4 regions of the Cytobacillus sp. FSL W7-1323 genome follow, and region 3 is predicted to be linked to each of the others. Evidence: riboswitches for the same ligand, from Rfam matches in the RefSeq annotation. Region 3 holds a riboswitch; each other region holds the start of a gene.
What was found. A riboswitch is a leader RNA that binds a small molecule or an ion and turns the genes downstream of it on or off. The one in region 3 is predicted to bind S-adenosylmethionine.
Positions count from the first base shown of each region.

Region 1 (8,206 bases), 290 kb from region 3:
GAATTAGCTCTAAGTCAGCATGTGGATCAATATCATGTTTTTTTAACGTATACTCACCAGCCATTTGCGGCATGCCACCTTTTCTTTGCCCGAGGAAGGTACTCTTCTTTACCATATCCCAAGTGAAATCTTGGATATCTTCCCTTGCAACAAGGAAGGTGCCATCTGTTTGCGTCAGTTGGGCAAAATTTATGACAGGATCATTTGCTCCTTGCGCCTGAACATAAATGGATGTTTCAGAGCCAACAAGAGCAATATCAATACTATCGGATAATAGCGCAGTCATCGTTTTATCGCCGCCGGCAGTGGTGGTTAACGTAACATCCAAACCTTCCTCTTTAAAAAAACCTTTTTCAATTGCAACATATTGGGGAGCATAAAAAAGAGATCTTGTGACCTCACCGATACGTATTTTTGTCACATCCTCTTTTCCACAAGCTGCAAGAGGAATGAGTAGAACAGAAATACAGAGAAGCATGAAGCTCCATTTAAGCCATTTTTTCATTTGAGAACCTCCTCATTCAATGTTTCTTAGATTTTTGCATCTAAACTATCTTATGAGGGTGACAAATTTGTGTGATTGCCCATGTGAAATTTTTACTATATGTAAAGGAGGGAAAAGCATTGATAATCGATAAATGGCGGTTTCCATCTCCGCATCCTCAAGTGAAATTATCAATCATTACATACTTATCTAATGATCTAAAAATCAAAGGTCTATTAGCTGAACCAGAAAATAAAAACGTATCAGAAGGTTTTCTATATTTAAGAGGTGGGATTAAGAACGTCGGTAAAGTGCGCCCTAGTCGGATTGTACAGTTTGCCCTCCAAGGTTTCATTGTATTTGCGCCTTTTTATCAGGGCAATCAAGGAGGGGAGGGAAATGAAGATTTTGCAGGTGATGATCGTTATGACGCTTTTTCAGCTTTTCAACTTTTAGCAGAACACCCTCGGGTTAAAAGGGTACATGTCTTTGGGTTTTCTAGAGGAGGTGTAATGGCGTTATTAACAGCCTTACATATGCCTAAAGCGGCTTCAGTTGTTACGTGGGGTGGTGTTAGCGATATGTTCCTCACATATGAAGAAAGAGTGGACTTGCGTAAAATGATGAAACGAGTCATCGGTGGAACGCCTCATAAATACCCAGAAAGATATGAATATCGCACACCATTATATGAACTTAATCAACTGCAAGCAAATGTATTAATTATTCATGGTGTCTTAGATCATAATGTTTCTGTCGAGCATGCCTTCCGCTTAGAGAAGCGATTAAAAGAGTTAGGTAAACCTGTAGATACATGGTATTTCAAAGAATATACGCATTATTTTCCGCCAGCTATTAATAGACAAATTGTCCGTGATCTTGGGCGGTGGATGAAAGAACAATAAGCTTTATTGTATAGAGATTGTAAGATACAATAGTAATATAAAACTCGATGAACAAGGAGCAAAACAATTATGGGTATGCCTTTAGAATTAAATACAATGATCGTTACGAAAGGAAGAGAAGAGAGGCTAAATGAAAACCTTTTTACATTAACAAAAGAAGGATACCGCCTCTACCCACTAAATATTCCACTTGAAGTAAAGAAAACAAGAGACGGTGAAATCAGTGGAATGGGAAGCATCCAAAAGTTAGAAATGGAAAATGATTGTACGAAAATCTTTTATCAACTGATTTCGCTAAAAACTACAAATTAAAAATTGGCCCGACTGCTTTTGCAGTGTTGGGCTTATTTTGTATACAAATGTCTATTGAAACTTTGCATGAATATAAGTATTTATTAATCGGTGTCCATCAACAAAAGATCATCGTTTCTTAAGTTAGCAGCTAATTTGTAGACTCATAAAGGGCGAATATTGGATACATAGGAAAGATAGTGAGTGGTGGCTATATGAAACAAGCCGTCGATTGCAACTTGGTGAGATTAGCTAATCGATTGACTTAAGTTAATCGCACTTATTAGAAATCGAAGCCGGTTGAACCGGTATTTTGACCCTCAAAAATAAACAGTGAGTGATGAGTGAAGTGAAATTATTGAAACAAAAAACCTTCGAGTCGGATGCTCGAAGGTTTTTTTAATTAAGCGATAGGACCGCCTTTTTCAGCGATTTCACTAGAGATATTACCGAATTTCTTGAAGTTTTCACGGAATTCATTAGCAAGTTCTTTTGCTTTTACATTATATGCATCTTGGTCTGGCCAAGTTTTGTTAGGCAATAGTACTTCATCTGGAACACCAGTTACATGTTGAGGAATTTCTAAACCGAATACTTGGTCAGTTACTGTCTCAACAGAATTTAGTTCGCCTTCTAGAGCAGCTTCAACCATTGCTCGTGTATAAGCAAGCTTCATACGGCTTCCTACACCATATTCTCCACCAGTCCAACCAGTGTTTACTAGGAATACTTTCGCGTTATGCTCGTCAATTTTTTTACCAAGCATTTCTGCATACTGTTGAGCTGGTAATGGTAAGAATGGTGATCCAAAACAAGTGGAGAAAGTCGCTTGTGGTGAAGTAATACCACGCTCAGTACCAGCCAGCTTAGAAGTGTATCCACTTAGGAAGTGATACATTGCTTGTTCTTTATTCAATTTAGAGATTGGAGGTAATACACCAGAAGCATCAGCTGTTAAGAAGATAATAGTATTCGGGTGACCTGCAATACTCGGGTCAACAATATTGTCAATTGCTTGTAATTGGTAAGCCGCACGCGTGTTTTCCGTTAGCGTATTGTCCGCATAATCTGCTACGCGTGTTTCTTTGTCTAATACAACATTCTCAAGTACAGCGCCAAAACGGATGGCATCGAAAATTTGTGGTTCTTTTTCACGTGTAAGGTCGATACACTTCGCATAGCAGCCACCTTCAATGTTGAATACTCCATTTGGAGACCAGCCATGCTCATCATCACCGATTAAACGACGGTTGGGATCAGCTGATAATGTTGTTTTACCAGTTCCGGAAAGGCCAAAGAATAAAGCAACATCACCTTCGCGGCCAACATTGGCTGAACAGTGCATAGGGAGAATTCCATTTTCAGGAAGCATGTAGTTCATAACAGAGAAAATAGATTTTTTCATCTCACCAGCATACTCAGTACCACCAATAAGTACAATACGGCGTTCGAATGAAACGATGATAAAAGTTTCTGAAGCTGTACCGTCAACTGCTGGGTCTGCTTTGAAATTAGGTGCTGAAATAACTGTAAATTCAGATTCGTGATCTAATAAATCTTCTTCTGTAGGACGAATAAACAATTGGTGTGCAAAAAGGTTATGCCAAGCATATTCATTAATTACTTGGATTGGCATACGGTGTTTTTTATCCGCACCAGCAAATCCTTTGAATACGAAAACTTCTTCTTTCTCTTTTAAGAAAGCAATCACCTTGTTGTATAAGTTATTGAAGACTGCTTCAGAAATTGGTTGGTTCACACTTCCCCAGTCAATTTTATCTTTAGAGCTTGCTTCTTCAACAGTATATTTGTCTTTAGGTGAACGACCTGTATACTTACCTGTTGTCGCGCGAATTGCACCAGTAGATGTAAGAACACCTTCGTTTCTGTTTAATACTTTTTCAACTAGTTGCGGCACAGATAATTGAACTTGGATGTTTTCGCCTTTTAGTAAATCATTTAACTCAGTTATCGATACAGAATTCATCTGATGAATACCTTCCTTTATATAATATTATTTAAGAGATATGCATCTCAGTCGCTATTTGTGATTATTTCTTCAAAAATAGTATAACACATTTATTCATTCAGTCTATACTATATAAATCATTTTTATATAATTAATGAAATTGTCACAAATACAGGCAGTATTCATTATAAATAGCTTTTGCAAATTTAAAAAGGATAATCAGCAAATTTAATGTAATTTTTATATATATTAAGGAAAAAGAACGGTATGATCTTAACTAAAATTATCCGTTATCAAAACTAAAGTTTATAGAGTCGGATATGACAATTTTTACATTGAATTGTTAATGAAAAACATTTGACTATATTCCATGTGTAAGTTATGATGAATCCTTGAACGGATACTCTCTTATCCCGAGCTGGTGGAGGGACAGGCCCTATGAAACCCAGCAACCTGCCAACTACATTTTCATGAGCAAAGGTGCTAACCTGATGCAAGGATTTATTACTCACTATCCTTGAACGATAAGAGTGAAAGGCGCGAATCATTTTGCTTCAACCTTTTCACTAAATCAGAGAAGAGGTTTTTTTTCATGCTTTTTAACATGATGTTGGCGAATACGAGGAGCGGCTTTTGGAATGTACTATTTATGTATGGGAAAAAGACCAACCATTTTATTCTCAATATTCCAAGTTAGCGCATAGGTTATTAAGGGTATGAGATAAACATTGGCCCATAAATAATGAAGATTCAAATAAGGGAATGAGTTCCGTATCAAAAATAAAGACTATAATAAAGTCTTATTGATTCGATAAATAAGGAGGAAGTCAGATGTCAACAAAACGTAGATTGTTTACTTCTGAATCAGTAACTGAAGGTCATCCGGATAAGATCAGTGACCAAATATCTGATGCAATATTAGATGCTATTTTATCACAGGACCCAAATGCGAGGGTTGCTGCGGAAACGTCTGTTACTACAGGTCTTGTATTGGTTGCAGGAGAAATCACTACATCCACATATGTAGATATTCCAAAAATCGTTCGTGAAACCATTAAGGAAATTGGTTATACACGTGCAAAATATGGCTTTGACTCTGAAACATGTGCTGTATTAACTTCTATTGATGAACAGTCAGCTGATATTGCTATGGGTGTAGACCAAGCATTAGAAGCGCGTGAAGGACAGATGACTGATGCAGAAATTGAAGCCATTGGTGCTGGAGATCAAGGTTTAATGTTTGGCTTTGCATGTAATGAAACAAAAGAGCTTATGCCATTACCTATTTCATTAGCTCATAAACTTTCTCGCCGTTTAGCTGAAGTAAGAAAAGAGGAAATCTTACCTTACCTTCGCCCAGATGGTAAAACACAAGTAACAGTAGAATATGATGAAAACAACAAACCTGTACGTATTGATACAATTGTTATCTCTACGCAGCACCATCCAGAAATTAGTTTAGAGCAAATTCAACGCAATTTAAAAGAGCATGTAATTAACCCAGTTGTTCCTACTGAATTAATTGATGAAAACACAAAATACTTCATCAACCCAACAGGTCGCTTCGTTATTGGTGGACCTCAAGGTGATGCTGGCTTAACTGGTAGAAAAATTATCGTTGACACATACGGCGGTTATGCACGTCACGGTGGTGGTGCATTCTCTGGTAAGGATGCAACGAAAGTTGACCGTTCAGCTGCTTACGCAGCTCGCTATGTAGCAAAGAATATCGTTGCTGCTGGACTAGCTGACAAAGCGGAAGTACAATTAGCATATGCAATTGGTGTTGCTCAGCCGGTATCCATCAGTATTGATACATTTGGAACTGGAGTAGTATCTGAGGATGTTTTAGTTAAAGTTGTTAGAAACAATTTTGACCTCCGTCCTGCTGGCATTATCAAAATGCTTGATTTACGCCGTCCGATTTACAAGCAAACAGCCGCTTATGGACATTTTGGTCGTACAGATATTGATTTACCTTGGGAGCGCACAGATAAAGCGGAAGAATTGCGTAAGGAAGCTTTAAAATAAATTAGAAAATTATGGCTGTAGAAAACTCCTTTAATGAGTTTTCTACAGTTTTTTTATGTGGAAAAGGGGCTATCGTTAAATTTTAATAAACGTACAATTGAGCCAAAGCGATTAGCTCGTACTTCAAGAAGTGGAATAGCCAAAGATAGAAGAGTAAAAGTCGTTTTTTTAGATATTACAGTAGCAAATAAATATAATATTTTAAGCCCCCTAATAATGGACAAAAACCCTTAAGGAAACGATTTCATATAAAATTAAAATAATTGTCATCTTTTCGTCTTAAATTGAGGGTAAAGAATAAACATCCTTAAGTATATGAAGAAGTAAACATGAACATACTGCCTAGCATAAATCATTCCATTTTTTTTTCGAAAGGTGAAACTTTTTAAAATAACTTATCGTCTATACAAGGTATGGGAAAAAATACAAACTAGATGAAATAAAAAGTAGGTGACGTACATAATGTGTGGTTTTATTGGTTGTATACATGATCAAGCACAAAAAGTACAAGAAGCAGATAAGCAATTTGAGAATATGAATAACATTATTACTCATCGTGGACCAGATGATTCAGGATATTATCGTGCAGACCATATCCAATTTGGCTTCCGTCGATTAAGTATTATAGACATTGAAAGTGGTCATCAACCACTGACTTATGACAATGGTAAATACTGGATTATTTTTAATGGAGAAGTTTATAACTATGTTGAACTACGTGAGGAATTAATCAATAAAGGACTAACTTTTGAAACTAATTCGGATACTGAAGTGATTATTGCTTTGTACAGTTATTACAAGGAGAAGGCGGCAGAAAAGCTGAGAGGTATGTTTTCCTTCGTTATTTGGGATAAAGAAAAGCAAGAAGTTTTTGGAGCGAGAGATCCTTTTGGAATCAAACCATTCTATTATTTTGAAGATGGTGAAACCACTTATTTTGCCTCTGAAAAGAAAAGTATCCTGTTGGCATTAAAAAACGATGTCATTAATTATGATGCTTTGCAGTATTATATGACTTATCAATTTGTACCTGAACCGATGACAATGTCGGTGGGTATAAAGAAACTTGAGCCAGGTCATTATTTCAAGAAGAAAATCGGTGGATCTATGCATATCCAGCGTTATTGGAAAGCACATTTCCAACCTGTACAAAAAGAAGAATCTCAGTTTATTAAAGAGATTCAAGATGTTTTAACTGACTCAGTTAAAATGCATATGCGCAGTGATGTACCCGTAGGTTCGTTTTTATCCGGCGGGATTGATTCTTCTATTATTGCATCAATAGCAAAACAGTTTCACCCTAATATTAAAACGTTTTCAGTAGGTTTTGAAAGAGATGGTTTTAGTGAAGTGGATGTGGCTAAAGAAACAGCTGAAAAACTAGGTGTTGAAAATATAAGCTATATCATCTCTCCAGAAGAATATATGCAAGAAGTTCCAAAAATTATGTGGCACACGGATGATCCATTAGCGGACCCTGCTTGCGTTCCACTTTACTTTGTCGCAAGGGAAGCAAGAAAACATGTAACGGTGGTATTATCAGGCGAAGGTGCTGATGAATTGTTTGGTGGATATAATATATATCGTGAACCACAGGATTTGGAAATTTTTAGTAAAATGCCTTCGGCAGGAAGAAAGTTATTGCGTACCCTTTCTCGAATCATGCCAGAGGGGATGAGGGGTAAGAGCTTTATTGAACGAGGAACGACGCCAATGGAAGAACGCTACATTGGCAATGCGAAAATGTTCTTAGAACATGAAAAAAGAGAATTATTGCAGGTTTATAATGAGAAGAATGATTTTAAAGATATTACCCGTCCATTATATGCTGAAAGTGCAGCCTATGATGCGGTTAATCAAATGCAGTATATTGATATTCATACTTGGATGCGCGGAGATATTCTTTTAAAAGCAGATAAAATGACGATGGCACATTCATTAGAATTGAGGGTACCATTCCTTGATAAAGAGGTCTTTAATGTGGCTTCAACCATCCCAACTCATTTAAAAACGTCTCATCAAACAACGAAATATATCCTTCGTAAGGCAGCGGAAGGTATTGTGCCGGAACATGTGTTGAATCGTAAAAAGTTAGGCTTCCCGGTCCCTATCCGTCATTGGTTAAAAGATGAGATGTATGATTGGGCGAAAACGTTAATTAAAGAAAGTCATACAGATTATTTAATTAATAAAGAGTATGTAGTAAACTTACTTGAAATGCATGCACAAGGAAAAGCAGATTATAGTAGGAAAATCTGGACGGTACTTATGTTTATTGTGTGGCATGATGTGTTTATTGAAAAGAAATATGATTTTGAAAAGCAATTTATTTCAGCAACAACAGCACACCTTTAAGTCAACAACTGTGAAAAAGAATGAAAACCCGAACTGAGTTCGGGTTTTCTTGTTGTTAAAGTAAAAAAATTCTAAATGTCTTAACTGTACTTTACTAATTTAAATAAGTAATTGCCTGCCTGCCCATTTGTTCCCAACCGGCCTGGAACTCTTTGATAGGTGCTTTCTTAT
Region 1 covers NZ_CP151998.1:3,564,592-3,572,797, reverse strand. Annotated here, with positions in the region: gene MKX67_RS17920 (ABC transporter substrate-binding protein) at 1-505, opposite strand, end outside; gene MKX67_RS17915 (prolyl oligopeptidase family serine peptidase) at 625-1,389, shown strand; gene MKX67_RS17910 (DUF2584 domain-containing protein) at 1,459-1,701, shown strand; gene pckA (phosphoenolpyruvate carboxykinase (ATP)) at 2,084-3,667, opposite strand; SAM riboswitch class I at 4,055-4,180, shown strand; gene metK (methionine adenosyltransferase) at 4,481-5,680, shown strand; gene asnB (asparagine synthase (glutamine-hydrolyzing)) at 6,143-8,035, shown strand; gene MKX67_RS17890 (C39 family peptidase) at 8,130-8,206, opposite strand, start outside.
Region 1: it holds a riboswitch for S-adenosylmethionine, as region 3 does, so the genes downstream of both, metK (methionine adenosyltransferase) here and MKX67_RS19660 (iron-containing alcohol dehydrogenase family protein) in region 3, are expected to answer to the same signal.

Region 2 (8,206 bases), 2.1 Mb from region 3:
CATTCACGGATTATTGTGATGCCAATTCCATATAATTTGAAGGTAACCGAGGAAGAGAAAATTTATGAGAAAATGATTTTTGAAAGTGATGTGTCAGATGTTCATATTGCTCCCCATACATTAAAAGTTGCTGCTATGTTTACAATATTAACAAGAATGAAGGATCCGAAAAAAGGCGATATTGACTTAGTTAAGAAGATGCGTTTATACGATGGTGAAAGTGTAGAAGGTTTTAATCGTGCAGACGTAGAAGAAATGAAAAAAGAACATGCAGATGAGGGAATGAGTGGCATCGATCCCCGTTACGTAATCAATCGCATTTCCTCTACCATCATTCGTAAAGAGATGACGTCGATTAATGCCTTAGATGTATTAAGGTCATTAAAAGAGGGATTAGATCAACATCCATCCATTACTGCTGAACTGAAAGAACGATATTTGAACTTTATTTCACTTGCTCGAAAAGAATACGATGAAATTGCGAAGAAAGAAGTGCAAAAGGCATTTGTTTACTCTTATGAAGAATCAGCGAAAACATTAATGGAGAATTACCTTGATAATGTTGAGGCTTATTGCAATAAGGCTAAACTAAGAGACCCACTTACTGGAGAAGAAATCAATCCAGATGAAAAACTAATGCGCTCGATTGAGGAGCAAATCGGGATTTCAGAAAATGCTAAAAAAGCATTTCGTGAAGAAATTCTCATTCGTATTAGTGCTTATGCTAGAAAAGGTAAACGATTTGATTATAATTCGCATGATCGCCTGCGTGAAGCTATTCAAAAGAAATTATTTGCTGACTTAAAGGATGTCGTCAAAATTACAACTTCTTCAAAAACACCGGATGAACAACAATTGAAGAAGATTAATGAAGTAGTCGCACGTCTTATTGATGAACATGGCTATAATTCCACATCTGCAAATGATTTACTTCGTTATGTGGGTAGTCTATTAAATAGGTAAACCGTCCAGTCTATTGTTTAAAAAAGACAGAAATAGGGTATTTAATCAATAGAGGTGACGAATAATGTCAAAAGAAGAAAAAGTACCGGAAAATAGCTCAATGGCAAGCAATGAAGAAGAAATAGAAACTCTTGGAAAAGAAATGGAACAAATGAAATCGAAAGAAGAATTGAAAGAAATGCAAAAAACACCTGATCCTAAACAGGAAGTCGGTAAGCAAAAATCATAAAAGCTACAAACAATGAAAAAAGCAATGGACCCCATTGCTTTTTTCATTATATTCATATTTTGTATTAGTTGAACGATGGATGATAGATAGTAATCGCCCAACTTTAATAATTGTCTAAATAATATGTAAATAATTCTGTTTTAAAGCATAGGATAGAGTAATCAACATTTTTTGAACCTAGCTATAAGTAAATATTTTCAGGTTAGCAATGGACACTCGTCATATTGTATGTTTTTGGGTGAGATATGTGAATGAATTCCGTAAAATCCTTAAAGTTTTTTATAAACAAAAAAGGAGGGCAAATGAGAATGACCGAAAAAAATCAAAACCATCAGTTTGTCGTGTCACAGGAAGATTGGTCCCTCCATCGTAAAGGGCATGATGATCAACAACGCCATCAAGAAAAAGTACAGGATGCCATCAGAAACAATTTACCTGACCTGATTACAGAAGAAAACATTGTCATGTCCAATGGTCGTGATGTCGTTAAAATACCGATTCGTTCCTTAGATGAATATAAAATTCGCTACAATTATGATAAGAATAAGCATGTCGGTCAAGGTGATGGCGATAGTCAAGTTGGTGATGTAGTAGCGAGAGATGGGTCAGGTCAGAAAGGGCAAGGTAAAGGGCAAGGTGCAGGGGATCAAGCGGGTGAGGATTACTTTGAAGCAGAAGTCTCTTTAATGGAAATTGAGGAAGCGTTATTTAAACAATTGGAGCTACCGAACTTAAAGAAAAAGGAACAAGATCAAATTGTCGTTGAGAATATTGAATTTAATGATATTCGCAAAACTGGTCTTATGGGGAATATAGATAAAAAGAGAACAATGATGTCAGCTTTTAAGCGAAATGCGATGCACGGGAAATCAGCTTTTCACCCCATTTATCAAGAAGACTTAAAGTTCAAGACTTGGAATGAAGTCGTGAAGCCTGAATCGAAAGCAGTTGTGCTAGCAATGATGGATACAAGTGGTTCGATGGGTATCTGGGAGAAATATATGGCGAGAAGTTTCTTCTTTTGGATGACTCGGTTTTTACGAACGAAATATGAAACGGTAGAAATTGAATTTATTGCGCATCATACAGAAGCAAAGGTAGTATCAGAAGAAGATTTCTTTTCTAAAGGAGAAAGTGGCGGCACAATCTGTTCGTCTGCTTATCGTAAAGCATTGGAGTTAATTGATCAAAAGTATAACCCAGTCAGATATAATATATATCCATTCCATTTCTCAGATGGGGATAATTTAACTTCAGATAATGCAAGATGTGTAAAACTTGTTGAAGAGTTAATGAAAGTATCAAGTATGTTTGGCTACGGGGAAGTGAATCAATATAACCGCCATTCCACTTTAATGTCAGCATACAAAAATATAAAAAATGATTTGTTCCGTTATTATATTTTAAAGCAGAAGGCTGATGTATTCCATGCGATGAAAGGCTTTTTTAAAGAACAAGAACAGAAGGAAAAGTTGGCTTAATGAGAGCCTGTTTTGAAAGGTTCGCAACTAAGTTCTGAAGTGTAATAGCTTACTTACGAGCGTTTCGGAGGCAGGGTTTTGAAAAATGATGAGAACAAAGCAATCGAGCTTTTTAGTTATATCACAGCGATTGATGCTGTGTTTTTTTTTGCTCAACTGACTTAGCCCTATGTAGATTTGAGCACTTTTATCTGTAATTCTTTTAAGTAGCTCTCTACATCTACTTATGTCATAATTTTCATAAAGAGTAATATGGAGGGGTTTCCTTTGCACAAAATTCAAGATTTAGGTAATGATATTAAACTGATTGATTTAATGGATTTACAAACACCTGAGCGTACGGGGGCGTATATATTAGGTGCTGAAGAATTAACAGTGATTGAAACAAGTGCTAGTCCTTCGATTCCCCATCTTATAGAAGGAATGCAGGAATTGAACATTAACCTTGAAGACATCAAGCATATTATTGTCACTCATGTACATTTAGACCATGCTGGGGGAACTGGTTTGTTCTTAGAACAATGTCCAGAAGCAAAAGTATATGTTCATCCAAGAGGTAAACGGCATTTAGCTGACCCTAGTAAATTAATTGCTGGTGCTAGAATGGTATATGGCGATGATTTTGATCAACTATTTAATCCGATTGTGCCAATTGATGAGAAGAGATTAGTCGCGATGGAAGAGGGACAATCATTGGATATCGGTGGGCGTTTGTTAACTTTCTATGATACCCCTGGCCATGCAAAGCACCACTTTTCAATCCATGATTCGAAAAGTAATGGCTTCTTTACTGGCGATACAATTGGCGTATTTTATCCTAACATAGCAAGAAAAGGTTATCCATTAGTTCTGCCATCGACTTCTCCTAATCAATTTAATCCAGAGGCGATGTTATCTTCTGTTGAAAAAATCGAATCACTTCAACCACAACATATCTTTTTTGGGCATTATGGTGAGGGCCCTGAACCAAAGGATGTTTTTACTCAAATTCGTTATTGGTTACCTATATTTACTTCAGTTGCAGATGACGTTTTTCTCCAAGGAAATGACATAATAAAAATGCAAGAAGCCATACAATCGGAATTGTTGGAACAAGTAAAACATTATTTATTAACAGCGCACGATGTTGAACTTAGTGCAGAGGATAAGAAGCTAATAGGCTTAGATTTAAATGTCTGCACAATGGGGATGATTGATAGATTGCAGAAAGTGAAATAAAGATTTAAGTCGTGTGGTTTGGAGGTAATTAACATGGATTTGGAAGAAATAAGATCAGAGATACAGCATCGTCAATCAGATATATTGGGTAGCTCCAGATTGGTTAAATTCGCTGTTCTTCTTCCCCTAATAGAAAAAGATGGAGAAATACATATTTTGTTTGAAGTACGGTCTTTATCTATGAGAAGACAGCCAGGGGAAATTTGCTTTCCTGGGGGGAAAATGGATCAAGACGATGTGGATTTAATAGAGACGGCAAAAAGGGAGACCAGTGAAGAGTTAGGTATCCCAATTGGAGAAGTCTCTGTTTTTTCAGAACTTGATTATGTAGTGACACCTTATGATACAGTGATTTATCCGTTTGTAGGCACAATAGAGAGCATCAGTGATCTTAAGCTAAATCCAGAGGAAGTGGATCAAATTTTCACAGTACCACTTGCTTATTTTTTGAAAGAGGGACCATCTATTCATTATATTGAGATGAAGCCAGAGCCTAATAGTAGCTTTCCCTATCATCTCATTCCTAATGGGGAAAAATATAAATGGCAAACGCGGAGGATGCAAGAAATTTTTTATACTTATAAAGGTCATGTGATATGGGGGTTAACAGCTAAGATACTGTATCATTTTTTGACGCTTATCCAGGATGAAAATAAATAAATTTTCAAAATGTTATTGACGATTCCCTATAAAAGGGTATATGATGTTAAACAAATAAATATGAACTTCTTATCCAGAGAGGCGGAGGGACTGACCCAGAGAAGCCTCGGCAACCAGCAATCTTTTGTATGGTGCTAATTTCAGAGGATATTATCCAAAGATAAGGAGAAGGTGAGCTCGTTAATTCAAAGCCCTTCTGCCTCTTCTAGGTAGAAGGGCTTTTTATGTGATAGAGCTAATATTTTATTGGAATATAAAATATATTCAGATTTCATATTGACGACAAATCATTTTTTGGATATAATTCTATTTGTAATTAAAGTATTAACGCTTTAAAAAATAAAATATTTCTTATCGAGAGTGACGGAGGGATCAGGCCCTATGAAGTCCGGCAACCTTCAAGCAATTGCTTGAAAAGGTGCTAAATCCTGCAGGCAGTAAATGTCTGGAAGATAAGATGAGGCAACCCCCTCTTCTTATGAAGAGGGGGTTATTTATTTTAATCATCCGACTAAAAAGTAGAGGAGAGTATATAATGACGAATCAATTTAACACTTATGATGATGAGACGATTTTATTACATGGAGGTCAATCACCAGACCCGACAACGGGATCTCGTGCAGTTCCTATTTATCAAACAAGTTCATATGTTTTTCATAATACAGACCATGCGCAAAGCCTATTTTCATTAGATGAGACGGGAAATATCTATTCACGAATCGGTAATCCAACGGTAGATGTATTAGAAAAACGTATTGCTTTATTAGAAGATGGGGTAGCGGCAGTAGCGACTTCATCTGGAATGGCAGCTATAGCTCTTTCAATTATGAATATTGCCCAAGCGGGTGATGAGATTGTTGCAGCGTCGAACCTTTATGGTGGAACATATAATCTTTTTGCCATAACACTTCCGAAATATGGGATTAAAGTTCATTTTGTTGATGGATCTGACCCTGAGAATTACCGTAAAGCGATTACGCCAAAAACTAAGGCTTTATATGGAGAGATTATTGGGAACCCAAGTCTTCATGTCCTAGATGTAGAGGCAGTTGCAAATATTGCTCATGATAATGATATTCCCCTTATTATTGATAATACTTTCGCTTCACCTTATCTTTGCAAACCAATCCAATGGGGAGCAGATATTGTCATTCATTCGGCAACAAAATGGATTGGTGGTCATGGAACAACAATTGGCGGACTTGTAGTTGATGGCGGACGATTTAATTGGAATCATGATAAGTTTCCTGGTTTTACTCAGCCAGATCCAAGTTATAACGGTATTGTTTATGCGAATGAGTTTGGTACACTCGCTTTTAGTACAAAACTTCGTGTTCAGTTGCTGCGCGATTTTGGGTCATCTTTAAGCCCACATAGTGCATTTCTTTTACTCCAAGGATTGGAAACACTCCATTTACGTATAGAGAAACATACGGAAAATGCAGCGAAGATAGCCCATTTCTTAAACGCTCATCCAGCTGTCGATTGGGTCGCATATCCAGGTTTAGCAGAGCATCCAGCGCATGAACTCGCGAAGAAATATTTAAACACTGGCTTCGGTTCCATTGTGAACTTCGGTATTAAAGGTGGCCGAGATGCGGGTAAAAAAGTGATAGATACAATTGCATTGTGGTCTCATGTAGCCAATGTAGGTGATGCGAAGTCACTCATTATTCATCCGGCTTCAACCACACATCAACAGTTAAGTGCAGAAGATTTAATTAAAAGCGGTGTAAGTGAGGAACTCATACGTTTATCAGTTGGGATTGAATCGGTTAGAGATTTAACCAATGACTTAGATCAAGCCTTCTATGAAGCGACTGGTATTTCTTCGAAGGGAGAACAAAAAGGAGAAACAGCAGTAAATGATGAAGGTGTTATTCGATGGGCATTACAATCATCCTCATTAAAAGAAGATGTGGATGGCAAAGAACTGCAAAGAGCAAAAAGGATAGCTGTTGTTGGATTAAGTGGAAATCCTGCTAGACCAAGTTACCGTTTAGCAAGAAAAATGCAAAGATTAGGTTATCAAATCGTGCCAGTTAATCCAAGAGAAACAGAAGTATTAGGTGAACAGGCATATCCAAATTTAAAATCCATTCCTTTTACCATTGATATTGTGCAAGTATTTAGAAGCCCTGAAGCTGCGATAGAAGTGGCGAAAGAGGCAGTAGAAATCCAACCGAAAGTTTTCTGGCTACAAGAAGGTGTCATTTCACCAAAAGCAGTTGAAATAGCAAAAGAAGCCGGACTTGAAGTGGTACAAAATCGCTGCACATATAAAGAGGCACAGAGATTAAGAGGTTCTATTGTAACCTTTGCTTGTGAAATTTAAAACCGAGATTGAGGAGAGTCATCGATGAAAAAATGGTTCGTATTTTTAATTGTCGTTTTATCAATTGGATTCATTAGTGCTTGCGGAGATAGTGAGGCAAGCACTGATGATAGTAATGACGAAGGAAAACCAGAAAAAATTGTTTTAGACTATGCCTATTATTCTCCAACAAGTGTAGTTTTAAAGAAATTCGGCTGGGCAGAAGAAGCGTTTGCCGAAGATGATATTGATGTTGAGTTTGTCCTCAGTCAAGGAAGTAATAAGGCACTTGAGTTTCTTAATAGTAGCAGTGTTGATTTTGGCTCAACTGCAGGTGCAGCGGCATTAATTGCAAAAGCAAATGGTGCTCCAATTGAATCAGTCTATATATACTCAAAACCAGAATGGACGGCATTAGTTGCACCGAAAGAATCAGCTATCAAATCAGTTGAAGACTTGAAGGGAAAGAAAGTAGCAGCAACGATTGGAACAGATCCATATATCTTTTTACTGCGCTCATTAAATGAAGCCGGATTAACATCAGCGGATGTTGAAATCGTTAACTTGCAACATGCTGACGGTGGAACGGCATTAACAACAGGGCAAGTAGACGCTTGGGCTGGTTTAGATCCCCATATGGCTAAATTAGAACTTGAAGCAGACACAGAATTTATTTATCGAAATATCGATTTTAACACTTATGGCACATTAAATGTGAGAAGCGAATTTGCTGAGAAGTATCCTGAACAAGTGAAAAAAGTAATTGAGCTTTATGAAAAAGCTCGTACATGGGTATTAGAAAATCCTGAAGAAGCGGCAGAGATACTGGCAGAAGAAGCACAAATCACCCTAGAGGTAGCGAAAAAAGAATTAGAGAGAAATGACTTTAATGAACCAATACCTGGTGAAGTGCAAATAGAAGCATTAAATGCTGCTGGTGAGGTTTTAAAAGAAGAAGGCATTATTAAGAGTGATGACGTAGGTAAAGTGGTTGATGAATTAATAAACCCAGATTTCTCAACAGAGGTCATTCAATAGGGTTGGTAAAGGAGAATGAATATGAAGGAAGTCATAGCGATCCCCAAAGTAAATGAGGGTAAGGAGAAGCATAGAAAAATTAACCCTAGTATTCAAAGGGTATTACTTGGAAGTATCGTGCCAATCTTACTTATTCTTGCATGGGAGTACTTGAGTCGGATCGGTGTGTTCCCTCCTCATTTACTCCCGGCTCCATCAATCATTTTGCAATCACTTATGACAATGACGACAGATGGAAGTTTATGGACACATACGAGCATTACATTATATCGCCTTGTGCTTGGTTTCTTATTTGGCACTGCT
Region 2 covers NZ_CP151998.1:1,409,359-1,417,564, forward strand. Annotated here, with positions in the region: gene MKX67_RS07345 (PrkA family serine protein kinase) at 1-963, shown strand, start outside; gene MKX67_RS07350 (hypothetical protein) at 1,028-1,192, shown strand; gene yhbH (sporulation protein YhbH) at 1,501-2,673, shown strand; gene MKX67_RS07360 (MBL fold metallo-hydrolase) at 2,941-3,891, shown strand; gene MKX67_RS07365 (CoA pyrophosphatase) at 3,925-4,551, shown strand; SAM riboswitch class I at 4,618-4,718, shown strand; SAM riboswitch class I at 4,900-5,010, shown strand; gene MKX67_RS07370 (PLP-dependent aspartate aminotransferase family protein) at 5,087-6,886, shown strand; gene MKX67_RS07375 (aliphatic sulfonate ABC transporter substrate-binding protein) at 6,911-7,903, shown strand; gene MKX67_RS07380 (ABC transporter permease) at 7,925-8,206, shown strand, end outside.
Region 2: it holds a riboswitch for S-adenosylmethionine, as region 3 does, so the genes downstream of both, MKX67_RS07370 (PLP-dependent aspartate aminotransferase family protein) here and MKX67_RS19660 (iron-containing alcohol dehydrogenase family protein) in region 3, are expected to answer to the same signal.

Region 3 (8,206 bases):
GCAAAATCTAGATTTACAAAATATTGCTACAGAAGATTTCGCTCGAACGGCAACAATAATGTTAATTGGCATTGGCGTCGTTCTAATGGTCATTACCCGTTCTGTTATGCAGCCATTATATATTATTGCTGCACTTCTATTAGCCTACTATACTTCATTAGGTATTAGTGAATGGATGAGTCAATCTATTCTTGGCGTGGGTGAACTCGCTTGGAATGTGCCGTTTTTTGGCTTTATTATGATTATCGCTCTTGGGGTCGATTATAGTATCTTTCTTATGATGCGTTTTAATGAAGTGGATGGTAATCCAGTAAATGCGATCTTAACGGCAGCGAAAAATATAGGTGGAGTAGTGATATCGGCTGCTATTATTTTAGGAGGGACCTTTGCTGCATTAATCCCTTCAGGTGTTATTACACTGATTGAAGTGGCGCTAGTTGTGATAATTGGGCTAATCATGCTGAGCTTACTTATGCTACCAATCTTAGTCCCATCATTTTTAGCCATTGGGGAGAAATTAAAGAGAAGAAGAGAAGAGGCCTAAAGTTAAGAAGAACAATCTCTTCCCCGGTTTTCTTAAGACCCTTCTATCAGAAATAAGAAAAGAGCCGAACATTCGCTTCGGCTCTTTTGCTTTAATCCTTCTTTAACTTCGCAGCCCAGAAATTCCCTAATGACTGTAATCCTTGTACTAAAATAATCAGTAAAATGACTGTGACATACATCACATCAACTTCATATCTTAAATGTCCATAACGGTAGGCTAAGTCACCAAGTCCTCCGCCGCCAACGAGTCCCGCCATTGCTGTAGCACCAATTAATCCAATTGTTGCAATCGTGAGTCCAAGAACGATTGAAGAGCGAGATTCTCTAACAAGTACATTCCATATAATATGTCTTGTTTTAATTCCCATTGCTTCATAGGCTTCGACTACGCCACGGTCAACCTCAAGTAATGCTGATTCAATTAAGCGCGCAATATATGGAGCAGTATAAATAACAAGTGGGACAATTACGCCTTTTACACCAATCGATGTACCGACAATAAATTTGGTAAACGGTAGAATGAAAAATAATAAGATGATAAAAGGTACGGAACGAATGACGTTAATCACTACGTTGAGCACATTATATACAAATTTATTATCTAGGGCTTTACCTGGTCTAGTCAAAACAAGGAGAATCCCTAATGGTAGCCCGATCAGAATGGAAATAGCGAGAGAGATACCAACCATTTGGAAGGTTTGTATCGTTGATTCCCATAAATCAGCACCCCATGCATCAAGAAATTCGTTGATGGCGTTCATTGAGTGTCACTCCTTCCACATGGACTTGTTTCTCTTGTAAAAATTGTATGGCTTTGTTAATTTCTGCTGTATCGCCTTTAAAATGGACAAGCAACTGTCCGAATGCTTCATCTTTTAATCTTGTAATATTACCAGATAAGATATTAGGGAAAATATCATATTTTTTCGTTACTAATGCAAGTGCAGGATCACCTGATGATTCACCAAAGAAAGATAATGTTGCCACTTGGCCACTTTCACTTAATTCCTCTAATAGATCATCGGGGATATCATGTGAAAATAAGCTATTAACGAATCTTTTTGTTGTACTGTGTTGAGGAGAGGTAAAGATATCCTTCGTTCGTCCCTCTTCAATAATTTCCCCATTTTCCATAACGGCCACACAATCGCAAATCCTTTGGATAACATTCATCTCATGTGTAATAAGGAGAATCGTAATCCCTAATTCTTTATTGATTTTTAATAGCAAATCAAGAATTGCCTCTGTTGTATTTGGATCTAAGGCGCTTGTTGCTTCATCGCTGAGTAATACTTCTGGTTCATGCGATAATGCACGTGCAATAGCAACCCTTTGCTTTTGGCCACCAGATAACTCAGCTGGATAAGCATTTTGTTTTTCACTTAAACCGACAATCTCTAAATATTTATTAACGCGGCTCTTTACTTCTTTCTTATCTAATCCTGTTAGTTTAAGAGGGATAGCAATATTATCATAAACTGTTGCTGTTTTTAATAAGTTAAACCCTTGAAAAATCATGCCGATATGACTTCTTGCTTCACGGAGTTTTCCTGGTGTCAGCGTGGTTAAATCCACCCCATTGACTTTTACAGAACCACTATCAGGTTTTTCAAGTAAGTTCACACAGCGAATTAATGTACTTTTACCAGCGCCGCTGTATCCGATAACCCCGTAGATTTCTCCTTGATTCACTGATAGTGAGACATCCTTTAATGCATGGATGCTTCCTTGTTTTCCTGTAAAGGTTTTGGTTATATTCTTAAGCTCTATCATGATTTGATGCTCCCTCCGTAACGCTCATTTTTAATCATTTTACCAAGAGACGATAACTGATCCGTCAAATTCCTCTTCAACAAACTTTTCAATTTCTTCACTGCGGTAGATATCAGCTAATTTTTCAAGAATTTCATCATCTTTATTCTCCGTACGGACAGCAGCGTGGTTTACGTAAGGTGAATCCTTAGGCTCGATAAAGATAGCGTCTTTAGAAGGGACAAAACCAGCTTCAATTGCAAAGTTCGTGTTAATAGCTGCAGCGTCAAGCTCTTCTAGCTGACGAGCGATTTGAGCAGAGTCAAGTTCAATAAATTCATAGTTACCATTGTTTTTTTCAATATCACGAACTGTTGAATTAATACCTGTTTCAGGATCTAATTCGATTAATCCCGCTTTTTCAAATAGTAATAGAGCTCGGCCACTATTTGTTGGGTCACTCGGAAGACCGATTTTTGCGCCATCTTTTAATTCAGCTACATCTTTTACATTGAGTGCATAGATGCCCATCGGGAATGAAACGGTATCAAAAGATTTAACTAAATCTAAATTTCTATCTTCTTTAAATGCATTAAAATAAGGCTCTGTTTGAAAAATGTTTAAGTCAATCTCTTTTTCAGCTAATGCGACATTTGGCATCACATAATCAGTAAATACTTGTGATTTAATGTTGATATCTTCTTCTTTAGCTAATTCAATTACTTTTTCTAAGATTTGCTCATGTGGACCTGCAGTGACACCAATGACTAATTCTTCATCGTCATATAATCCTTCTGTAGAGTTGCTGGCTTCATCACTACCACATGCAGCTAAGCCTGTTAAAGATAATAAGAATGTTCCAGTTAGTAACCATTTTTTCATGATGTTTGAACTCCTTTTTGTTCATTTTGTTTTTCTAATAATCGAAGTGCTTGTAAAACAGAATGTTCACTTATCTCGTTTTTCATAAAGTGAATAGATTCAGTTGGGCGTATCGCCTTTTTTACAATTGTCTTCATTAATTGCTCATCATTCACATCAATAGTTAGACTAGAGAGACTACTTGGCAATTGCCAGCTCTCATAAAACGGGAGAAGGTAATCAACTTCTGTCCATTTTTCTTCAATGGCCAATTGACCAAGAATCCCGTAAGCGACTAATTCCCCATGAAGAAAATCTTGGGCTGCATCCGCTACGGTTAGTCCATTATGAAACGAATGGGCACCAGCGATTCGTCCTGCTTTTTCGCCGAATCCACCGACCATACCCCCAGTCATGATAATCGTTTCAATCACACGGATAAGTGCTTTTGAGGTTTCGTTTTTGGCTACTGATTGTAGTGCGGCTTCACCATCATTAAGCAATGTATCTCGGCAAATTTTAGCTGAAAATTGCGAAACTTGTTTAGGTACAGGAAGTGTTTCTTCAGGGTAAAAACTTTCAATTAGAGCTTCAGCTTCATAAAACTTGGCTAATGTATCCCCAATTCCTGCTTTTAAATAAGTAATAGGCGCTTTAGCAATAATTTCAGGTTCAACCAATACGAGGGTTGTCGCAATAGGGAACTCGGTATAATGAGTAAAGCTGCCTTCTTCATTATAAAAAACACTTAATGGTGTCCATGCGGCACAGGTAGCTGCGATTGTTGGTATAAGAATGGATTGAACAGATGCTTCAATCGCAACTGCTTTTGTTATATCTAATGCTGTCCCACCACCAATACCTATTACGCCATTAGCACCATCATTTGTTATTATTTCTTGGATGTCATGGACCTTTTTTAAGGTAGTGTGACCATCTATATAATGAAGGTGAACGTTGTTATCTATTACTTCCTTGGGCAAGTAGGGTTGCACGGCTTGCCAAGCTTTTTTACCGGTTATTATATGGTATTTGGAAACAGAAATATCTTTAAGTAGGTCGGGGAGTTCTGTTAGAATGCCTGAACCTAATAAATAATGTCCTGGAGCCCCTTTTACGATTGTTGCAGTCATTTCCTCTCCTCGTTTCTCTTTGGATGTGATGATAAAAACAAAAATGCCTCTCATCATGAGAGGCATAAATATACTAGAATAGTAGTGACCTCTCTCATATATCAAAATACCAAAAAGTATTTTGCAGGATTTAGCACCTGTTCATATGGGTATATGAATGGTTGCCGGGCGTCGCAGGGCCAGTCCCTCAGCCGCTCTTTATAAGAGAAAATGCTTTATTAAATTATATTCATAATATTATCTATTACATGAAAAGTCAATAACATAATTGAAATTAATCATTAAACTAGTGATGGTGTTCTACTTGTGGGGTGTTTTCTTCAATCGGATGAATTGAGTTCTTCGCTTCTTGATGAATTCCCGATGCGCAGATAATGGCGATGCTTAATAAGAATGTTAGATAGAAGGGCACAGGTCGATTTTTCAATGCTTCCTTTAATGAATGTTTTTTGTGCATGAGAAGCATCATGGCAAAAATACTAATTAAATAAATCAGATCCATGCTAATGATCATAAATGTAACTTCACTGGGTACCAACATAATGCCTAGCATTGCCCCCATCATACTTCCCATGAGACTTGACGCTTGAGCTTCAACGAGTCCGTTTGTTTTAAACGGTAGTCCTATAAAAATGGCAATGACAGCGCTAATGAGAATTGATAATACAGTTGCTTTAGCCATTTCTGGTAACCACACAGATATAATCAAACCGATTGTTAAGCTACTCGTCATACCAACCACCATGGGAATACATTTAGAATATTTTGTAGCTATTTCTTTCTTTTTTCTAACGGCACTAATCAAGAAAAAGAAACTGTAGCCGACAACTAGAAAAAGACTGAACAAAGCAAGCATATACAAATTACCCTCCTTTGGATGCTCATAAAATACCTCGATGCCTCCTTTCATATATATTTTGTATCGTAGTGATTATGTCAGTGCAATGATAAGAAACTTTTTATACTGTTCATTCGTAAATGAATAAAGCAATATTTTCAAACTAAGAAAAGTGGTAGTCTTGGTTTATAAGTTTTCATTCAGAACAGTTTTATAAAAAAAGGAGTTTTTATATGGGGGAAGAAATAAAGATTAGACTGATACATATAAATGATGCAAGAGATATTCATGAAATGCATAGGCAAGATTCTATTATTCAACAAACAATGGCCTTATCATCGGGGAGATTAAAAGATATTGAAGATTATATTGAAGGACTTACATAAGAAGACCATGTATTTGTTGCAGAATGTAACGGTCATGTTCGAGGGATAGCTTCCTTAGAAGAGAGAAGTGGAAAGTTAAGATATAGCGGGAATGTGTCCATCTCTATTAATGAAGAAGTACAAGGAAGAGGGATTGGCAAGACGCTTCTTGAGCGAATAGTAAAGCTTGCCGATGTAGAGTTAGGACTCATCAGATTAGTGTTAGATGTATGTGCAGATAATATAAGTGCGATTGCATTATATGAAATGTTTAACGAGGCTTTGTCTAGCTCCGGACGCCATCGGCTCGAGGTCATAAGCCAATCCGGCAAAAAGGTTAAAAAACAACCTTTCTGCCGGCTCGTCTTATGCTTGTCACCGATAAGCGGGCGCCCTGCGCTTTTCTAATTTATAGATGTTATTATTATGGGAAGAATTAAAGAGAACCTTTAAATAGAAGCGATTTAATGTTAAAATTTCACTTCCTGCACGTTAATTAAATCATAACTAAAGGAGAACAGCTGCTTTGAATCACTTAATAATGGAACAACTAAAAACCTATTTTAAAGGAATCAACCCAGATGATTTAGTTATGGAGCAGATGGAATTTGAAGAAAATGTGTATGATATCCTGTTGGAAGATTGGGGAGAGTCAATTGGCTCGGTTCGTATGGATGAATTAGGTGTGGCAGAGTTTTTCATTTATACGGATGAACTAGATGAAATTCCAGGGGAAATGAGTAAGTTTGATATGATCATGCAAGCAGAGCAGTTTATAGAAAGGTTCTATGATTCGACTTTCAGGCATGGGTTATATTTGTCAGCATACATTGACTTAGGTGAATATCATATGATTTTATATAATCGCAAAGATGAGCGGTTGAATAAGGAACTCCCTCATTCTGGAATTAGTTTTACAATGCTTAGTAATGGGGTATTAAGTGCAGTCGAAAGAGAAAGCATGGATTTTGAACTTGTCTATCCCAAAACACTGATTACGAATGAAGAAGCGAAGCGGATTTATTTAAATCATTTAAGAATTCTACCTGTTATTGCAAAGTATGATAATGACATATTTGTCAATGGTGATGATGAGTATCACTATGTTTATCAGTTGGAGGATTTTATTCTTGGTGTACACACAAATGGGGGAATACTTACCTCGGATTCGTTTGGTGTTGGCAAAACGCTGATGACATCCTTACCCGATTTGGCTGAATTTATAGATATTTATACATTGGCGGGAATGACGGAAGACCATATGCTTGTAGCTGAAGCAAAAACGAAAAGTGGTAGACTAGAGGTATGGAGTAAGTTACCTAAAAAATCTTTACGGGTGAGTGAGGAAGATTTATTAGATGATGAATTAGATATCCCTGGTGCGATAAAATTTGTATTCAATGCGGATGGAAGACTGCTTAAATTAATGGGCTTAGATGATTCTGAAACGTTTGTTTCTGGACATGTTAATTCGAAAGTGGCGCTTTTAACTGCTACATCAGTGTTACAAGCAGTTTGTGATAACCCTCATGATTATTTTAAACTGCAACAATTAGACAATAATGCAATAAGTCAAAAACCCGCAAACGGCATATACGATTTTACGTTTATTCGACAAGAAAGGGGCGTTCAAGTAGCTGATGCTTTGGTTCATATTCAAATAGACGATACAGGCTTGGTGAAATATGTAGATGTAGATAGTGAGGTACTCCAAGACTTCTCAAAGGTATCATTTGTCGCAAGCCTTACATTTAAAGCGGCAACAGAAATGATTAAGGAAAAGCTTTTTATGGAATTAAGCTGGGGAAAGAATATAGAGAAGCATCAATACACATTAACTTATTTACCGACCTATCCACTTACTACTGGTCATATTAAAATGATTGATATGAATACAGGGGAACCGTGGGTTATTGACACGAGTTGTATGGATCAATATTAAAACGAATACTGCCTTTTATGCTGAATAATGTATAAAGGCATTTTTTAATTAAGTGGCTAATACAAAGATACAAGGCTAAAGGTCTTGAAAATCGAGTTTAATATATTTTTAATTGGGTAAAAGGTGTAAGGGATTTGTCGAACGGTTGTGTATTCTGTCAGACAAAGAATAATAAATAAAATTTGTCTTAAACTATAACAAAGGTTTTTAGAGGCAGATTAAAGTGAAGTAGAAAAGATTTTTGGGAAAGGAACAATCTATGAAGAGAGTATCGAATGTTTTTTGGATAACTGTAGTAATTGTATTTATTTTTGTCGCTTTAGGTGTAGCGATTCCTAGTGTGTTCGAAAGGATAACAGCTAATTTACAAGATTTATTAACAAATGGTTTTGGATGGTATTACCTTATTTTGGTAACGATCATTGTCGTATTTTGTCTATTTCTCATTTTTAGTCCTATTGGCTCGATTAAATTAGGGAAACAGGATTCTAAACCGGAATTCTCTACTATCTCTTGGTTTGCGATGTTGTTTAGTGCTGGTATGGGCATCGGGCTTGTATTCTGGGGAGCGGCAGAACCGGTATCTCATTATGTCACACCTCCACTGGCGAACGGAGAGACAGATGAAGCGTTTAGAGAATCTTTACGATATACTTTCTTTCATTGGGGCATACATGCATGGGCTATATATGGACTTGTCGCTTTAGTATTAGCCTATTTTCAATTTAGAAAAGATGAACCGGGTTTAATCTCAGCCACATTAAAGCCT
Region 3 covers NZ_CP151998.1:3,852,841-3,861,046, reverse strand. Annotated here, with positions in the region: gene MKX67_RS19680 (MMPL family transporter) at 1-544, shown strand, start outside; gene MKX67_RS19675 (methionine ABC transporter permease) at 636-1,307, opposite strand; gene MKX67_RS19670 (methionine ABC transporter ATP-binding protein) at 1,282-2,319, opposite strand; gene MKX67_RS19665 (MetQ/NlpA family ABC transporter substrate-binding protein) at 2,359-3,180, opposite strand; gene MKX67_RS19660 (iron-containing alcohol dehydrogenase family protein) at 3,177-4,292, opposite strand; SAM riboswitch class I at 4,384-4,499, opposite strand; gene MKX67_RS19655 (hypothetical protein) at 4,579-5,148, opposite strand; gene MKX67_RS19650 (hypothetical protein) at 5,364-5,516, shown strand; gene MKX67_RS19645 (hypothetical protein) at 6,022-7,437, shown strand; gene MKX67_RS19640 (BCCT family transporter) at 7,697-8,206, shown strand, end outside.

Region 4 (8,206 bases), 1.8 Mb from region 3:
AGTTTATCCAATTCGAATCAAAGGTAAATAAAGAAATATTGCATATCTCAAATCAGGAAGAGTTTAAGTATTTAATGAAAATACTTACATCTGTTTTACTAAGGAGTATTATCGAAACATTTTCTAAGGATCAATCAAAGGAAGAAGCACTAAGAAATTTTAAGTTAGAAATCACTCTCTTAAAACGGGGACTTAAGAAATAATCATGAAATGAGAAGTAGTTGGAATGAAAAATTTATTCTTTCGTTTCAACTCTTTTTTTGCTGAATTGCTATTGAATGATCGCATCTATGTGATTTTTTCACAAAATTCCAAAAATATACATAGTGGTGCTATAATAAGAATAGCAATAGTCAATTTAGCCATTATTCCCCGTAGAAGGGGGGTGTTGCTTTGTCAGTTTTTGAGGCATTGGTGTTTGCTTGTACATTTACAAGTTTAATAATGGCTGTGCTACAATTCAAAAACGATGATAAAAAATAATCCACCTCATGTATAGGTGGATGGTGTCAATTGTTCATTGGCTAATGCTATTGCGAGATCGGACGGTGTTGCCGCACCACCGATCTTTTCTAATATATGCCTTTATCTAGTCCTATTATACAATAGAATGATTTTTTGGAACAAGCTTTGAGTAAAAACTTACGTTTGTTTATTTTATGAACAATACCATTCTTGCCTTTGCCTTTTTCTTAACCTCATTTCCTGTTACAATTATAGATAAAATACGTTTAAGGAAATTTCCTTCCTTTTAGTGGGTATTGAACATGAAAATTAGATTATTCTCAAGAAAAGATAGTACACAAATCCAATCTGTTGCTAGGGAGAGTTGGCGTTACGCATATGAAGGTTTAATTCCCGAGCGAACACAGGTTGATTTTTTATTATCTGTATATACTGAAGACGCTTTAATGAGAAGTTTATCTACTTCGGTTTTATTGGTTGCTGAAGAAGAAGGAGAAGTTATTGGTTTCGTTCATTTTTCATTAATAAATATTAAGAAAGAAATAGAATTAGGTGCTTTATATATATTGCCGAGTTTTCACCGCCGAGGTATTGGTACAGCCCTACTAAAAGCGATGTTTGAATATTTTTATGATGTCAATAAAATTACGGTTTCTGTTGTGATGCGAAATGATTCTGCTTTGGATTTTTATCATTCAAAAGGATTTAAACAAGTAGGAAAAATGAATGATTCCATTTTCGGATTTAGTATTCCAACCATTGTAATGGAATGGAGAAGTAACACAAGTCCAAATGTGTAGGGGGAAGTTATGTATACCGTATTCTCAACTTTTGATGTAAATGAAAGTAAAGCAGATGAAGTGATTGAAATATATAAGAATCGTTCACGTTTAGTCGATAAAGCAGATGGGTTCGTCGACTTTATGTTGCTTCAGAATGATAAACGTAAAGGAGAATTGACAGTACAATTAATTTTTGAAACAAAGGAAGATTATTTACGCTGGGTAAGAAGTAAAGATTTTCAACGAATTCATGATCTTGAAAAGAAGTATCCAGATAAAGAATTAGCAGCAGTCATTCCAAAAGTGTCGCAATATAAGGTTGTGGTAAAGTGAGTAAATATGAAATAATCGCAGAAGAAGTAACAAAAAGGATATTTCGAGAAGACCCTACATTAATTGAACGATATGGTGAACGTGGGAGAAATCAAACATTTATTGATAATATGCATCACTTAGATTATTTAAAGACGGCAATGGAATTAAATACGTCAAAGATTTTCACTGACTATGCCCTTTGGTTAAGAGGTATCTTAATTAAATATGGTATGACGACGCAAACCTTGATTGATAATTTTCTTTTTTTAGAAGAGGAATTAGAGAAATGTACGGTGGTAGAAAGTGAAATTAGTTCTGCATATATTGGTTTGTTAGGAGAGGCTGTGTCTATTTTAAGAGATGTTCAAGGAGGCGAGGCACAGTGACGAGAGGAGAAGATCTAGCAGAAATCCTTTTATCTGGAGCTGTTGCTGATGCTTGGGAATATATTGAGCGATTCGATTATTTGACTAATGTAGAAATTTATCAAGATATTATTACACCAGCTATGGTTAATATTGGTCTTAAATGGGAAAATTTTGAGATAACAGTTGCAGATGAACATTTGGCATCTGGAGTTTGCGATTTCATTCTTTCAAGATTAGCTGCAAAGCACAAGTTTAAACCTGTTAAGGATGCACCGACCGCCATGTTTCTTTGTTTATCAGGAGAGCAGCATTATTTGGGATTAAAGATGGTAGCCAGTATATTTGCAGAGAATGGATGGAGAACCAAGTTTTTAGGAGCAAATTTACCTGTACAATATGCATTGCAGGCTGCGAAGGATTGGAAACCAGATGTAATTGGCTTATCAGTTTCGATTGCTACCCATTTACCGGCACTTACGGAATATATGGAAGCTTTTTCTTATTTACCAAAGAAACCTAGGATTTTATTAGGTGGAAGATTGACAAATTTATATGATTTAGCTTCTTTTACCGCTATTAAGCCGGAAATTATTTCAAACTTATATGCTGTAGATAAATGGATCACTGCTTTTAATACGGAGGGGAGGAAAAATGCGATTAATTGATCTACATTTGCCGATACCGTATATACTAGCTAATAAGAATGGTGAAATCATTAGCTATACATCTAAAGCGGATGAAGTCTTTGATTTATCAGAAGGTATGATTAAAAGTATAGTTGATGAAGGGAGTATCTCTAAGTTTGAAAGGGTAGCTGCCATACCAGAAAAGAGTATGAGATTTGAAGCTAATTTAAAAACAAGAAGTATACCGATAGCACTATTTGATATTCATATCAGTTGGGATTTTCAAGGTAATGCGTCCATGCAATTTTTATTCAAAGATGATGATAATGAACCATTAATGGAGAAATTACAGGCCCTACAAAACAGATTAGCAAAGACAGATTTTGAGCTTTATGAGCAGAAGGAAACATTAGAAAAAACATTGCAAAGGTTGGATGAATTATCAGGTCCTTTTATCTCTTTAACAAAAGAGATCTGTTATATTCCTTTGTTTGGCGATATGACGGGCGATAAATTTACAACGATTATGGAGCAAACGCTTGCCCGTCTGTCAGATCATGATTACAGGTGGATACTGATTGATTTAACAGCGGTTGCTAAAGTATATAAAGAGGGAACGAGCGGCTTAGAGCTTTTAATCAAGAGCATTCTTCTAATGACAGGAGGAGAAGTGAGACTCATTGGTATAAATCCGAGTCTAGCAAAAGCACTTCAGCCTTATCAATTAAGAAATGTTGTTCATACGGAACAATCGTTACAAAGTTTTCTTCAATCAGTGATAAATGATCATGCTATATGAACATTTATTAAACTGAGAGCCTACTTGGATAATGTATATGTTTGTACATGTGTTTATAGGTTGGCTTTGTTAAAAGAAAAGATTGTCGGATAACGATACGTTCCGAAAAAACTAAGTAAAGACATATGTAACAATGAAGATGATACCTTGTAACGGGAATGCGAATTTAAAAGGAAGAGAATATGAAGCTTTAGTTCGTTCATAAAAGCCTCCAAGTTACACAACCTAGCCCATAGGAACATAAGTTATACATGTTTCTATGGGCTAGGTTTGTGGCTGCCATACCTCTTATATTAAAATAATTTGAGTTGGCCAATTCTTTCTACTGCCTCAATTAATCGTTCTTCATCGACAAGTAATCCCACCCGAACATAACCTTCTCCAAAGGTCCCAAAGCCTTTTCCTGCGGCAACAGCTACATCAGCTTTTTCCAGTAAGTAGTCAGCAAATTCTTCACTATTGTATCCTTCAGGCACTGGCATCCAAGCAAAAAACGATCCTGAAGGAGACTTGCCGTGCCAGCCAACCTTTTCACAAGCGTTCATGAATGCATTTCTACGTCTCTCATATCGAGCAACAAGTTCGTCTACACTTGTTTGATCCCCATTTAATGCATCGGCTGCAGCTTTTTGAATCGCAGGGAATAAGCTTACATACATATGGTCTTGAAGAAGGTTGATGGCTTCAATGATTTGTTCATTTCCAACTGCAAATCCAATTCTCCACCCAGCCATATTATATGTTTTTGATAATGTATACATTTCAATACCAACGTCTTTCGCTCCGGCTGTGGCTAAGAAACTTTCAGGTTTCTTTCCATCAAAGCCGATAGCACCATAAGCAAAATCATGCAAGATGGTAATGTTGTTTTCCTTAGCAAAAGCAACAGTTTCTTCAAAAAATGTGGAATCAGCTGTCGCGCCTGTTGGATTATTAGGATAATTCAAAAATAGTAGGCGGGCATCCTTTTTTTGTTTTTCTGTAAATTGCGAGTAATCAGGTAGAAACTGATTTGCTTCTTTTAAAGGAAAGGTTTCGTATTTTACATTTGCCAAAACCGCACCAGATTCATAATCAGGGTAACCTGGATCTGGTAAGAGCATTAAATCTCCCTCATTGAGTAGGCATAATGGAATTTCTACTAAACCTGCTTTTGCGCCAAAAAGGATAGCTACTTCTTTTTCAGGCTCAATTTCTACCCCATATTCACGCGCATAAAAGGAAGCGGCGGCCTTCTTTAATTCATTAATTCCTCTAAAAGGAGAATATTTATGTGTCATTGGGTCTTCTGCAGCTTGCTGAAGTGATTGTACAATATGTGCAGGTGTTGGCTGGTCGGGATTGCCTTGTCCTAGGTTAATAACATCTCTGCCTTCAAGTTTTGCAGCAGCAACTTTTTGAACAAGGGAAGCAAAAAATTGTTGAGGTAATTGCTTCAAACGATGCGATAATTCCATTTTAATCCACCTTCATTCATTTAATCTATATACGAACGCATTTTATAACCAAAAAGACAAATTGTCCAGTTAATTTTATATAAAAGGAAATATTCGATTTCCTTTTTTGTTTTAAAAGAATAAAGGAAAGGTAGTTGGATCACTAAACCCATTTTCTTGGGAGATTGGATGTAGCATTATTTCGAACATTGACAAAAATAAAAGAGAGTAGTAATATCATATCATAAAAATTAAATGAAAAGCTTATCCAGAGAGACTGAGGGACTAGGCCCTATGACGTCCGGCAACCCCCAATATTGGGAAGGTGCCAATTCCTGCAGAATGATATCCATTCATTCTGAAAGATAAGGCGGAATAAAACCAATGCCTCTTTCAGATGATGAATAGTGGCTTTTTTTATTGGTTAAAATTCTGGTTACAGCTATGGGGAGGAAACATAATGAGAAAGTGGCTAATTGTTTTATTCATTGCAACTGTTTGTTTACTAACAGCATGTGGCGGAGGTTCAGACACGAGTGGAGAAAAGGTGGATGAAACGAAAGAACTAAAAATTGGTGCTACTGCCGGTCCTTATAGTGATATGTTGAAAAAAGCTATTGTACCTGGTCTAGAGGAAAAAGGATATAAAGTAACTGTCGTAGAGTTTAGCGATTATATCCAACCTAACAAAGCTTTAAATGAAGATGATATACAAGCTAACCTTTTCCAACATACAATTTACTTGGAGAATTTCGAGAAAGAAAATAACATGGACTTAGCACCATTAATTATTGTACCAACAGCCCCAATGGGGATTTACTCGAATGTGTTTAATTCAATTGATGAGATTAAAGACGGTGCAACCATTGCTATTCCAAATGACCCAACGAATGCAGCACGCGCTTTAAATACGTTAAATGACGAAGGTCTAATTACGATTGATGAAAACGCCGATCCACTAACAGTATCTGAAAAAGATGTGAAGGAGAATAAAAAGAATTTAGTTTTTCAACCGATTGAAGCAGGACAATTACCAAGATCTCTTGAGGGGGTGGATCTTGCTGCAGTTCCTGGTAACTTTGCGTTGGCAGCCGATATGGACTTATTAAGTGCATTAGCACTAGAAAATATGCTTGATGATTATCGCAACGTGGTTGCAGTTAAAGCAGACTTTGAAGATAAACAATATGCGAAAGACTTAAAAGAAGTGGTTGAGTCTGCAGAATTTGAAAAAATTATCGACGAAGAGTTTCAAGGATTTGGAAAGCCAGCGTGGATGGAATAACGAAGTAATAATAAGCAAGAAACCGGACAAAATTATATGGATTTGTCCGGTTTCTAATAATAGTTGTAGAATACTGTTAAACTTATCTGTGCATAATTTGTATTTTGGTCATTCCTGTACTTATGGATTGTCGAACAACTTTTTCATCCTGGTCATTGACGTTTTTCAACCATTTGTGAAATATTGGTTGTAAGCCGTAAAAGGAAGTGACTCTTCTATACATTTCATCTTTATTGAATTTTGTTTGATAAGATGCGAGAGCTTCTTTGGTGAATTGATCTCCGAAATCCCAATATAGCCCTGCAAAGTCAAACGCCGGGTCCCCTATTTGCGTATCTGTAAAGTCTATAATTCCTGATATTTCCTTTTTGCTTGGATGATAAAGGATATTGGCACTTGTTAGATCACCATGAATCACCACTTTTGCTTCTTTAAATTTTGACACCGCTAAAAACATTTTATCAATTTCTTCTTTTTCTGCGTCTTTTAAGAACGGAAATATTTTTTTAATCAGGGCTTGATGTAATTGCGCCCAATAATTTTCACTATGTAGTTCTTCTATGTTACATTTCTTTGCTTCATCTATATCCAGACGATGTAATTCTGTAAGAAATGTTCCTAGCCGCTTGGCTTCATATAAAGGAGGAGTAATCAATGAATGAGATAATGCTTGTCCTTTAATGAAGTGGTAAAAAACACCAATCATTTGTCCGTCTTTATTATAAAATGGAAGATAATTTGGTATTTCAATAATGGAAGAAAGATATGAGAGCTGGTGAAGTAGCTTTATTTCCTTTTTTATTTTCACTAATACTTGTTTTGTTTTTGGTATTCGGATGACATATGTTTGATTGACAATATAAATATGATGATCCCAACCAGAATGATTGCTTTCAATCTGTATTTCCTGAAGATGCGGGAGATGGTTTTTAATTAATTCCTTCATGGAACAGTCTCCTTTTTATTATTTTGTATAAATCGTTTTTTTGAGGGGGAAAATAGGCGAGACATCTTATAAAAGGGGAGTGAATGCAATGGAAAAAAAGTATGATAATCAAGTGGATGAGAAAATTATTGCTGCTCAAAATGAAGCTCAACAATACAATCAAATGGATACAGAATTAGAACAGTCAGAAGAAGTACAAGCAGCAATGGAGAAAAGTTATGAATATGAAGTGAAGAATCAACAACCGACATATGAACCGAATAAACCATTTTAATTAGAAAGAAGAGACTTCCATTACTTGGAGTCTCTTCTTTAATTATAGCATACCTTAATTTTACATTGATGCTGTTTGATGTGTCTGTTTACTCCCAGTGTGTTCGATTCGTCCATAAACTAAAAAGTAAAGAATAATTGAAGCAATCGACACAATCCCCATGTAAATGTATAACATACTGTAGCCTGTAATAGGAATCAGTAAACCTAATAAATAGGGTCCAAAACCTAAACCACCATCGAGAAAGATAAAGAAGGTAGAAGTAGCTAGCCCCATGCGATGGGGTGGCGTTAATTTGACCGCAATCGCTTGTGTACAAGACTGCATATTACCAAAGCCTAAGCCAATCAAAGCCCCCGCCACTAATAGCATAACACCATTTGCTGAATTACTAAGTAAGAATAGACCTACGCCAAATAAAATGAACGCTGGATACATCACATAATTTGCCCCTTTGCTGTCCATTAACCTACCAGTGAAAGGGCGGGATAGTAAGACAGCAATGGCATAGACAAAGAAGAAAAAGCTAGCAGCACTTACTAAGTCCTTTTCAATTGCATAAAAGTTAATAAAAGACAAGACGCTTGAATAACAAAATGCGACTGTTAATGTGACGAGTGCAATTGGAAGTGCCTTTGGTTCAATAAAGCTAGATAATTGAAAACCAGATGATTGAAATTGAGCTTTCTGATCTTCAGTTAACTCTTTCACATTCACCGTTAACCCGATAAGTAGGCCAATAATACCAAGAATCAAACAAAAAATGAAAATCGTATGAAAAGTTGTGTATTGACTCATTAACATACCGATAAAAGGTCCTATTGCCGTCGCTAAAGTATTACTCATACTAAAATAGCCGATTCCTTCACCTTTCCTTGTTTGCGGAATAACTGAAGCGACAATTGTACCA
Region 4 covers NZ_CP151998.1:1,037,702-1,045,907, forward strand. Annotated here, with positions in the region: gene MKX67_RS05405 (TetR family transcriptional regulator) at 1-203, shown strand, start outside; gene MKX67_RS05410 (GNAT family N-acetyltransferase) at 768-1,265, shown strand; gene MKX67_RS05415 (antibiotic biosynthesis monooxygenase) at 1,275-1,580, shown strand; gene MKX67_RS05420 (hypothetical protein) at 1,577-1,948, shown strand; gene MKX67_RS05425 (cobalamin-dependent protein) at 1,945-2,595, shown strand; gene MKX67_RS05430 (STAS domain-containing protein) at 2,582-3,355, shown strand; gene MKX67_RS05435 (pyridoxal phosphate-dependent aminotransferase) at 3,649-4,812, opposite strand; SAM riboswitch class I at 5,053-5,163, shown strand; gene MKX67_RS05440 (MetQ/NlpA family ABC transporter substrate-binding protein) at 5,252-6,076, shown strand; gene MKX67_RS05445 (aminoglycoside phosphotransferase family protein) at 6,159-7,022, opposite strand; gene MKX67_RS05450 (hypothetical protein) at 7,111-7,296, shown strand; gene MKX67_RS05455 (MFS transporter) at 7,357-8,206, opposite strand, start outside.
Region 4: it holds a riboswitch for S-adenosylmethionine, as region 3 does, so the genes downstream of both, MKX67_RS05440 (MetQ/NlpA family ABC transporter substrate-binding protein) here and MKX67_RS19660 (iron-containing alcohol dehydrogenase family protein) in region 3, are expected to answer to the same signal.